2 regions of the Rhizobium sp. BK619 genome follow, and region 1 is predicted to be linked to the other one. Evidence: riboswitches for the same ligand, from Rfam matches in the RefSeq annotation. Region 1 holds a riboswitch; the other holds the start of a gene.

Region 1 (4,208 bases):
CCAAGGATGCGCGATAAAGGTCCGCGTCAGCATCGATCGTGTAAAACGCGAGGCTACTGTTGACTTTACCGGGACATCGGGGCAGCAGCCGGACAATTTCAATGCGCCCGAACCGATCACGCGTGCGGCAGTCCTTTATGTCTTCCGTGTTCTGGTGGAAGACCGTATCCCGATGAATGCTGGCTGCTTGCGGCCAATCAGAATCATCGTCCCTGAAGGGTCGATGCTTGCTCCCCGCCGCCCTGCAGCGGTCGTCGCTGGAAACGTCGAGGTGAGCCAGGCCGTCACCAATTGTCTCTTCGGCGCGCTCGGGATGTTGTCCTCGTCGCAAGGCACGATGAACAATCTGACCTTCGGTGATGAGGCGCACCAGTATTACGAAACGCTTTGCTCGGGCGCGCCGGCGGGCGAAGGTTTTGCCGGCGCTGCCGGTGTCCATTCCCACATGACGAATTCACGCCTAACCGATCCGGAAATCCTCGAATTGCGCTTTCCCGTCGTGCTTGAGGATTTCCACATACGTGGAGGTTCGGGGGGCAGAGGTCGCTGGAATGGGGGAGACGGCACCAGCCGCACGATCCGTTTTCGGCGCGCGATGGACTGCGCGATCCTGTCCGGCCATCGTATCGTGAGGCCGTTTGGGCTCGCTGGCGGGGAAGCGGGAGAAACAGGCGAAAACCGTATTCGCCGCCTCGACCGACAAATCGAAATCCTTCCGGGGTGCGCACAGACGCGACTTCGCGACGGAGAGGCAATCACGATCATCACTCCGACAGGGGGGGGCTATGGAGTTCCCAGCAGCAGGTGAGGCTTGACACACACGAGGTGCGGGGTCCCGCGCCGATCGACCCGACGCCAGCTGACGAGGCTCGAATTCTTCCGCTTGCCCTCAAGCTATGGCAAACCAATACAGCCCTAACCGCTACGCACTCGATTTGGAGTAGAGGCCGAGGTTGCTGCCGATGGCGAACCCGCAGCGCTGATAAAATGTCGACAACGCACCTTCTCGCTGCGAGACCAACCAGACGCTGTTGCATCCCTCGGCCTTTGCTGTTTCGAAAACTGCTGATAGCAGCGCGGTCCCTATTCCCGCGCCTTGGGCTTCGGGCAGCACCGACAGCTCATCAAGATAAACGACCGGACCGGCATGGCGGCGCTGTCGTATGCCCAGCGCGATCCCCAGTACCTTGCCTTCGTCAAAGGCCGCAAGCGCAATGGATTTCGGCGTTTCAAGCACGGTGTTTACATTTTCAAACGCCGCTTCAAGCGACCAGTTCTCGTTCCACGGAGGTCCCGAATAGGCACTGACCAGCACACTGGCGGCGCCATGGAGATGTTCTAGCGTAAGACGTTCAATCCGAAACGACATAAATCCACCTGACGTTGAGTGAGTTGACATTTGCCGCAGTTCGATCGGTAACGCAACAGGCTCGAGACAGACGATCTACGGAAACGACAAAGCTGTAAGCTTGACACAACCAGCGACCGCGCTTTACGACTGTCGGCATTCACCAGGGGAGTCCCGCAAGGGGCTGAGATACTGCTGGACAATAAGGCTTAGCCTGTTGTGGCGCAGTGACCCGTTGAACCTGATCCAGTTCATACTGGCGTAGGGACGGTGCAAGCGCTCGAAGGCTGCGGATTCACGCGTGGAATCCGTGCCGGCGTCTTTCCATCATTCCGGCTGATTGACTGGGTCTCCAACTTACAACTTGGAGCCTCAAACCATGACCATTGCCGTAGAGAATCTCACCCCGACCGTCACCACCGGCCCGCTGCCGGCATCGCGGAAGATCCACATTCCGGGAGATATCCATGGCGATATCCGCGTGCCGATGCGCGAAATCAGCGTCCATCCGACCGCCGGCGAACCGCCTGTCATCGTCTATGATTCCTCCGGCCCTTACACGATCGAAGGTGCGGAGATCCGCATCGAGCAGGGCCTTTTCCCACTGCGCCGCGACTGGGTGCTGGCCCACGGCGACGTCGAAGCCTATGACGGCCGCCATGTCCGCCCCGAAGATAACGGCTTTGTCAGCGGCGACCGGCTGACGCCGGAATTTCCGGGGCGGCGCAGGCCGCTGCGCGCCAAGGACGGCAAAGCCGTCACCCAGCTCGCCTATGCACGGGCCGGCGTCATCACGCCGGAGATGGAGTTTGTGGCCATTCGCGAGAATCTCGGCCGCAAGGCGAAGGCCGAAGCCCTGGTGCGTGACGGCGAGAGCTTCGGCGCCGATATTCCCGATCACGTGACGCCGGAATTCGTCCGCCGGGAGGTCGCCGCCGGCCGGGCGATCATCCCGGCCAACATCAACCATCCCGAAAGCGAACCGATGATCATCGGCCGGAACTTTCTGGTGAAGATCAACGCCAATATCGGCAACTCCGCCGTCACCTCATCGATGGCTGAGGAAGTCGAGAAGATGGTCTGGGCTGCCCGCTGGGGCGCCGATACGGTGATGGATCTGTCGACCGGCCGCAACATCCACAATATCCGCGAATGGATCATCCGCAATTCGCCGCTGCCGATCGGCACGGTGCCGCTCTACCAGGCGCTGGAAAAGGTTGGCGGCATCGCCGAAGACCTCACCTGGGAGATCTATCGCGATACGCTGATCGAGCAGGCCGAACAGGGCATCGACTATTTCACCATCCATGCCGGTGTCCGGCTGCATTACATCCCGCTCACCGTCAATCGCGTCACCGGCATCGTCTCGCGCGGCGGTTCGATCATGGCCAAGTGGTGTCTGCATCATCACCGCGAAAGCTTCCTCTACGAGCATTTCGAGGAAATCTGCGATATCTGCCGGGCCTATGACGTCTCCTTCTCGCTCGGCGACGGCCTTCGCCCCGGCTCGATCGCCGATGCCAATGATGCGGCGCAATTTGCCGAACTCGAAACGCTGGGCGAGTTGACGAAAATCGCCTGGGCCAGGGATTGCCAGGTGATGATCGAGGGACCTGGCCATGTGCCGATGCATAAGATCAAGGAAAACATGGACAAGCAGCTCGCCGTCTGCGGCGAGGCGCCCTTCTACACGCTCGGACCGCTGACGACGGATATCGCGCCGGGCTACGATCACATCACCTCCGGCATCGGCGCGGCGATGATCGGCTGGTTCGGCACGGCCATGCTCTGCTACGTCACCCCGAAAGAACATCTTGGCCTGCCCGATCGCAACGACGTCAAGACCGGCGTCATCACCTACAAGATCGCCGCCCATGCCGCCGACCTTGCCAAGGGGCACCCGGCCGCCCGCCTGCGCGACGACGCCCTGTCGCGGGCGCGCTTCGAATTCCGTTGGGAAGACCAGTTCAACCTGTCGCTCGACCCCGACACCGCCCGCAGCTTCCATGACGAGACCCTGCCGAAGGAAGCGCACAAGGTGGCGCATTTCTGTTCGATGTGCGGCCCGAAATTCTGCTCGATGCGCATATCGCACGACATCCGCGCCGAAGTGCAAAAGGAAGGGCTGGATGCGATGGCGGCGAAATACCGTGAGGGCGGCGATCTCTATATGCCGATCGATACCCACGCCAACGGGGCGGAATGACATGCGCGTGCTTGTGAAAGGGGCCGGCGTCGCCGGCCTCACCGTCGCCCGCGAATTGCATGCCCGTGGTGCCGATGTGACGGTCTTCGATCCTCATCCGGACTTCGCTCATGCCGCCTCCTGGCTCGCCGGCGGCATGCTGGCGCCCTGGTGCGAGCGGGAAAGTGCCGATGAGGCGGTGCTGACGCGTGGTCTCGATGCCGCCGACCGCTGGGAAGCGATCCTGCCGGGCAGCGTCGTCCGCAACGGCACGCTGGTCGTTGCCTCGACGCGCGACCATGGCGAGCTGAAGCGGTTTGCCAGCCGCACGACCGGTTACGAATGGGTGGAAGAGGATGATATCGCCGCCCTCGAGCCCATGCTCGCCACCCGTTTCAGGCACGGCCTGTTCTTCCCACGCGAAGCGCATCTGGACCCGCGTCAGGCGTTGCGCGGATTGAAAGAACAACTGTCGGCAAACGGCATCACCTTTACCGACACGGATCCGAGCGAAGACGATTTCTCCGATATTGTCGACTGCACAGGTGCTGCCCGCATCGGGCAAGAGCGCGATCTGCGCGGCGTGCGGGGCGAAATGCTCTATCTCCATACCGATGAGGTCAGCCTCGCCCGACCCGTCCGCCTGCTGCATCCGCGTTTTCCCGTCTATATCGT
Region 2 (4,208 bases), on a different contig from region 1:
CCTCCGGCGTCAACCCTTGAAAACGCGAACCGCGCTGCACCAGCATGACTCCGAGCTGATCCTCGAGCTGGCGGATCGCGGCCGAAAGCGTCGGCTGCGAAATCCCGCACTCCTCCGCAGCGCGGCCGAAATGCTTTTCATTGGCAAGGGCGATGAAGAATTCCAGCTTGTCGATCATCCGGTCTCCCGCGACATTTCGCGTCCGGCCTCATCTTCGACACAGCAACCGTGCTCCGCAAGGGAATGAATCAAGTTAAGGCGACGCGCTTTAACAGTTTTCCGCAGCGGGAAAAAGATCGAACAGCGATTCGAGGAAGGCAAGCACGCTGACATTGCCGATACTGTAATAAACCAGCCTGCCCTGACGGCGCGTATTGACCAGGCCTTCGAGCCTCAAACGCGCAAGCTGCTGCGACACCATCGCCTGCTGAATGCCGAGAATATTTTCGATTTCACCGACCGTCCGCTCCTGTTTCGCCAGGATGCAGAGGATCAGCAATCGGGTGTGATGCGCCAAAGCTTTCAGCAGATCGCTCGCTTCATGGGCTTTTCCAGCGAGTATGTGCAAGTCCTGGCCGGTCATCCCCGGCTCCGGTTTAGGCAACGGCATTCGATATCTCGGAAGGGAGGCGATTTGGTAGATCAGAACAATAGCATATTCGCACAAACGAATTGGTCAATAGTGATGAAATGCCAAAAAAGGTCCAAGTAAATCAGCAGATAAGCTGTCCGCCATTGATCTCGATCACCTGGCCGGTAATGTATCCCGAGAGTAAGGGAGCCGCCAGGAACAGATAGGCGGGAGCACAATCCTCGGCCGTGCCGAGCCGCTGCAGGGGGATGGATTTCTGGGTCTGGTCCAGCTTTTCTCTGGAGGAATAGCGCTCGTGGAAATCCGTTTCGATCGTTCCCGGCGAGACGCAGTTGACGCGGATGCCATCCGGGGCAAGTTCGCGGGCAAGCGCCTTGGAATAGGTCGCAACGAAGGCCTTCGAGGCCGAATAGATCGAGGAGCCGGGGCTGCCGCCGGTTAGTGCCGAGATCGAAACGGTGTTGACGACGGCAGCACCCTCGGCCGCCTTCAATGCCGGCAGCAATGCGCGCGTCAGCGCCACCACCGAGGTCTGGTTCAGCCGTATGACCGCCTCATATTCGGCATCCGTCAGCGTCGCAGCGGGAAAACGGCCGAGCATGGTGCCGGCATTGTTGACGAGCACATGCACCCTGTCGAAGAAAGCGAGAACATCTTCGGCAAATTGCGCCGCACCGCCGGCGGCGGAAAAATCGGCATGCAGCAGCAGCGCCCGTCTTTCCGATTCAGCCGTCAGCAGGAAATCCGGCAGGTCCCGCCCCGGCTTGCGCCCGGTATGGACGATCACCTTCGCGCCGCAATCCAGAAACTGCCGAGCGACTTCGAGGCCGATGCCGCGGCCGGCGCCGGTGACGACGACATTGCGATTTTCGAACAGTCTGGGATGAAACACGAAGCCGTCCTCCTCGGTTGCGTCACTTGCCCTTAACATATGAGCACACCGACCGAAAGAAAGGCAGGACTAAACAACGAGCTCGTTTTCGGTCTCCAGAAGCCGCGCACCCGGCCCTTCCTTGCCGAGCCGATCGCAGGGATTGCGCAGCGGACAGCTTTCGATCGACAGGCAGCCGCAGCCGATGCAGCCGGTCAGGCGGTCGCGCAGCAGACTGAGCCGATTGATTCGTGCGTCGAGATCGTCCTTCCATCGCGCCGACAGCGTCTGCCAATCGGCGACCGTCGGCGTGCGCCCCTGCGGCAGGGACTGGAACGCCGCCTGGATTTCCGAAAGCGGAATGCCGACACGCTGTGCAACTTTGATGATGCCGAGACGGCGCAGCACATCGCGCCCATAGCGTCGCTGGTTACCGCGGGAGCGGATGCTCGAGATCAAACCCTTGGTCTCGTAAAAATGCAGCGCCGAGACGGCAAGACCACTGCGTTCCGCCACTTCGCCGACAGTCAGCAGCTTGCCGAGCGGGGTTGCCGAAATACCATCCATCGCCTCTTGACCTCAATATTGGTTGAGGTTTTATATCCATTGCTTCTGCGGTCGTAAAGCCCGATCGATATTGCCGCCTGAGGCAGCAAGCTGCGGTCCCGTTCCCGGCAGGTACGGGCCCACCGAGGAACATCCGAGCGGGATCCCGCTCGGATGTTTCCCTCACATTAGAGCATGATGCCGAAAAGTGTGCGCGGTTTTCGGGCGACATCATGCTCTAACTCTTTAATTGAGAACAGGATTCAGATTTTAGGCCAACCGGGCCTAAAATCATCCTGTTCTAGAGCTATTCCGACCGTGCGGACGGGTTCGCAAATTTGCGGTTGCGGGAAGAAAACCCGGGTGATAGTTTCCGCCGAAATAACAGGGGAGCTCCGTATTGCCGGGGCTGAGATGTGAGGCGCAAGCCTCTGGACCCTTCAAAGCTGATCTGGGTAATGCCAGCGGAGCGAGGTTCAGATGTTCTCAGGCGCAAAAGTGTCACTTTATCCGATGTCCGGCAATGTCGTCGGCATCATTCGCGAAGCCGTCAAGGCGCTCGATCCCTATCGCGACCGGCTGGACATCGAGACCGAAATCAAACGCTGATGACATCGCCGCAACCATCGGATTCGCGCCTTGCCGCGCTCCGCGCCGCTCTCTACCGGGGGTTACCCGCCTTGCTCGCGGGCTGCGCCTTTTTGGCAGCATGGGAACTCTATGTCGATCTTTCCGGCATCAAGCCTTCCATCCTGCCGGCGCCTTCGCGCATCGTCATCCAGGGCTGGCTGAACCGTGAGGCGCTGATATCAAACACCTGGCCGACGCTTGGTGCGACACTCGGCGGTTTCGCGCTGTCGCTTGCCTTCGCCTTCGCCGCGTCGATCCTCATGGATTTCATGCCTTTCATGCGCCGGGCACTGCTGCCGATCTTCATCGCCAGCCAGACCCTGCCGCTTGTGGCGATCGCGCCGCTCGTCGTTTTATGGTTCGGTTTCGGCCTTTTGCCGAAGATCCTGCTGGTGGCGCTCGTCACCTTCTTCCCGCTGCTCGTCGCCCTGCTGCAAGGCTATGAATCGACCGACCGCGACATCGCCGAATTGCTGCATTCGATGAAGGCGAGCCGCTGGCGCGTTTTCCGCCTGGCACGGCTTCCCTCGGCGCTGCCCTATTTCTTCGCCGGCCTGAGAATCTCAATCACCTATGCCGTCGTCGGCGCGATCTTTGCCGAATATGCCGGCGCCGCGAGCGGCCTCGGCATTTATATCCTCAACGCCAAGAACAATTTCCGTCCCGATCTCGTGCTCGCCGCCGTCGTCGTCAGCGCCGTGCTGACCCTCTGCCTGTTCGGCCTGACGCTCGTCATCCAGCGCCTCCTCATGCCCTGGCAGCCCACCGCGGAGCGGCGCCGATGAGCGACAAGATGGTTGAGCTGCGCAATATCTCCAAGTCCTTCGACGGCATGCAGGTGCTCGGCGATATTTCGCTCAGCGTCGCCAACGGCGAATTCGTTTCGATTGTCGGCCCGTCCGGCTCCGGGAAATCGACGGTGCTGCGATTGCTGACACAGGCGCTTCGACCCGATGCCGGCAGCGTGCTTTTCAAGGGTGCGCCGCTGGAAGGGGCGCCGCATACTTTCGCCTTCATGCCGCAACGCGATGCGCTGATGCCCTGGCGCCGGATCATCGACAATGCGGCACTCGGCCTCGAGGTGCGGGGCATGAGCCGCCGGGCGGCCCGCGCCGCCGTGGCGCCGCTGTTCGATCGCTTCGGCCTTGCCGGTTTCGAACATCATTATCCCTCCGAACTATCAGGCGGCATGCGCCAGCGTGCCGCCCTGCTGCGCACCGTCGTTCAGACCCAGGACATGCTGCTGCTCGACGAGCCTTTCGGCGCGCTCGACGCGCTGACCCGCACGCAGATCCAGGAATGGCTGCAGGGCATGTGGACCGAACACCGCTGGACGGCGCTGCTGATCACCCATGATGTCCGCGAGGCCGTGTTCCTCTCCGACCGCATCTATGTGCTTTCGGCCCGCCCGGCGCGTATCATCCGCGAATTCCACGTTCCCCTGCCCCGCCCGCGAAGCCTTGCCGATCTCGGCTCGCCGGCGGCCCAGGCGATCGAAACCGAAATCCTGCAAACCCTGCTTCATCCGCTAGAACAGGATGATCTTAGGCCCATCGGCCCAAAATCTGA

What was found. A riboswitch is a leader RNA that binds a small molecule or an ion and turns the genes downstream of it on or off. The one in region 1 is predicted to bind thiamine pyrophosphate.
Region 2: linked by a shared signal. The riboswitch ahead of FHX14_RS33355 (HMP/thiamine-binding protein) and the one ahead of thiC (phosphomethylpyrimidine synthase ThiC) in region 1 are both predicted to bind thiamine pyrophosphate.

Annotation. Positions count from the first base shown of each region.
Region 1 covers NZ_JACIBH010000014.1:238,596-242,803, forward strand. Annotated here, with positions in the region: gene FHX14_RS26040 (hydantoinase B/oxoprolinase family protein) at 1-808, shown strand, start outside; gene FHX14_RS26045 (GNAT family N-acetyltransferase) at 923-1,369, opposite strand; TPP riboswitch at 1,504-1,634, shown strand; gene thiC (phosphomethylpyrimidine synthase ThiC) at 1,728-3,554, shown strand; gene thiO (glycine oxidase ThiO) at 3,556-4,208, shown strand, end outside.
Region 2 covers NZ_JACIBH010000002.1:356,776-360,983, reverse strand. Annotated here, with positions in the region: gene FHX14_RS05120 (LysR family transcriptional regulator) at 1-178, opposite strand, end outside; gene FHX14_RS05115 (metalloregulator ArsR/SmtB family transcription factor) at 269-610, opposite strand; gene FHX14_RS05110 (SDR family oxidoreductase) at 714-1,484, opposite strand; gene soxR (redox-sensitive transcriptional activator SoxR) at 1,554-2,030, opposite strand; TPP riboswitch at 2,386-2,499, shown strand; partial or broken gene FHX14_RS33355 (HMP/thiamine-binding protein) at 2,490-2,606, shown strand; gene FHX14_RS05095 (ABC transporter permease) at 2,618-3,424, shown strand; gene FHX14_RS05090 (ABC transporter ATP-binding protein) at 3,421-4,208, shown strand, end outside.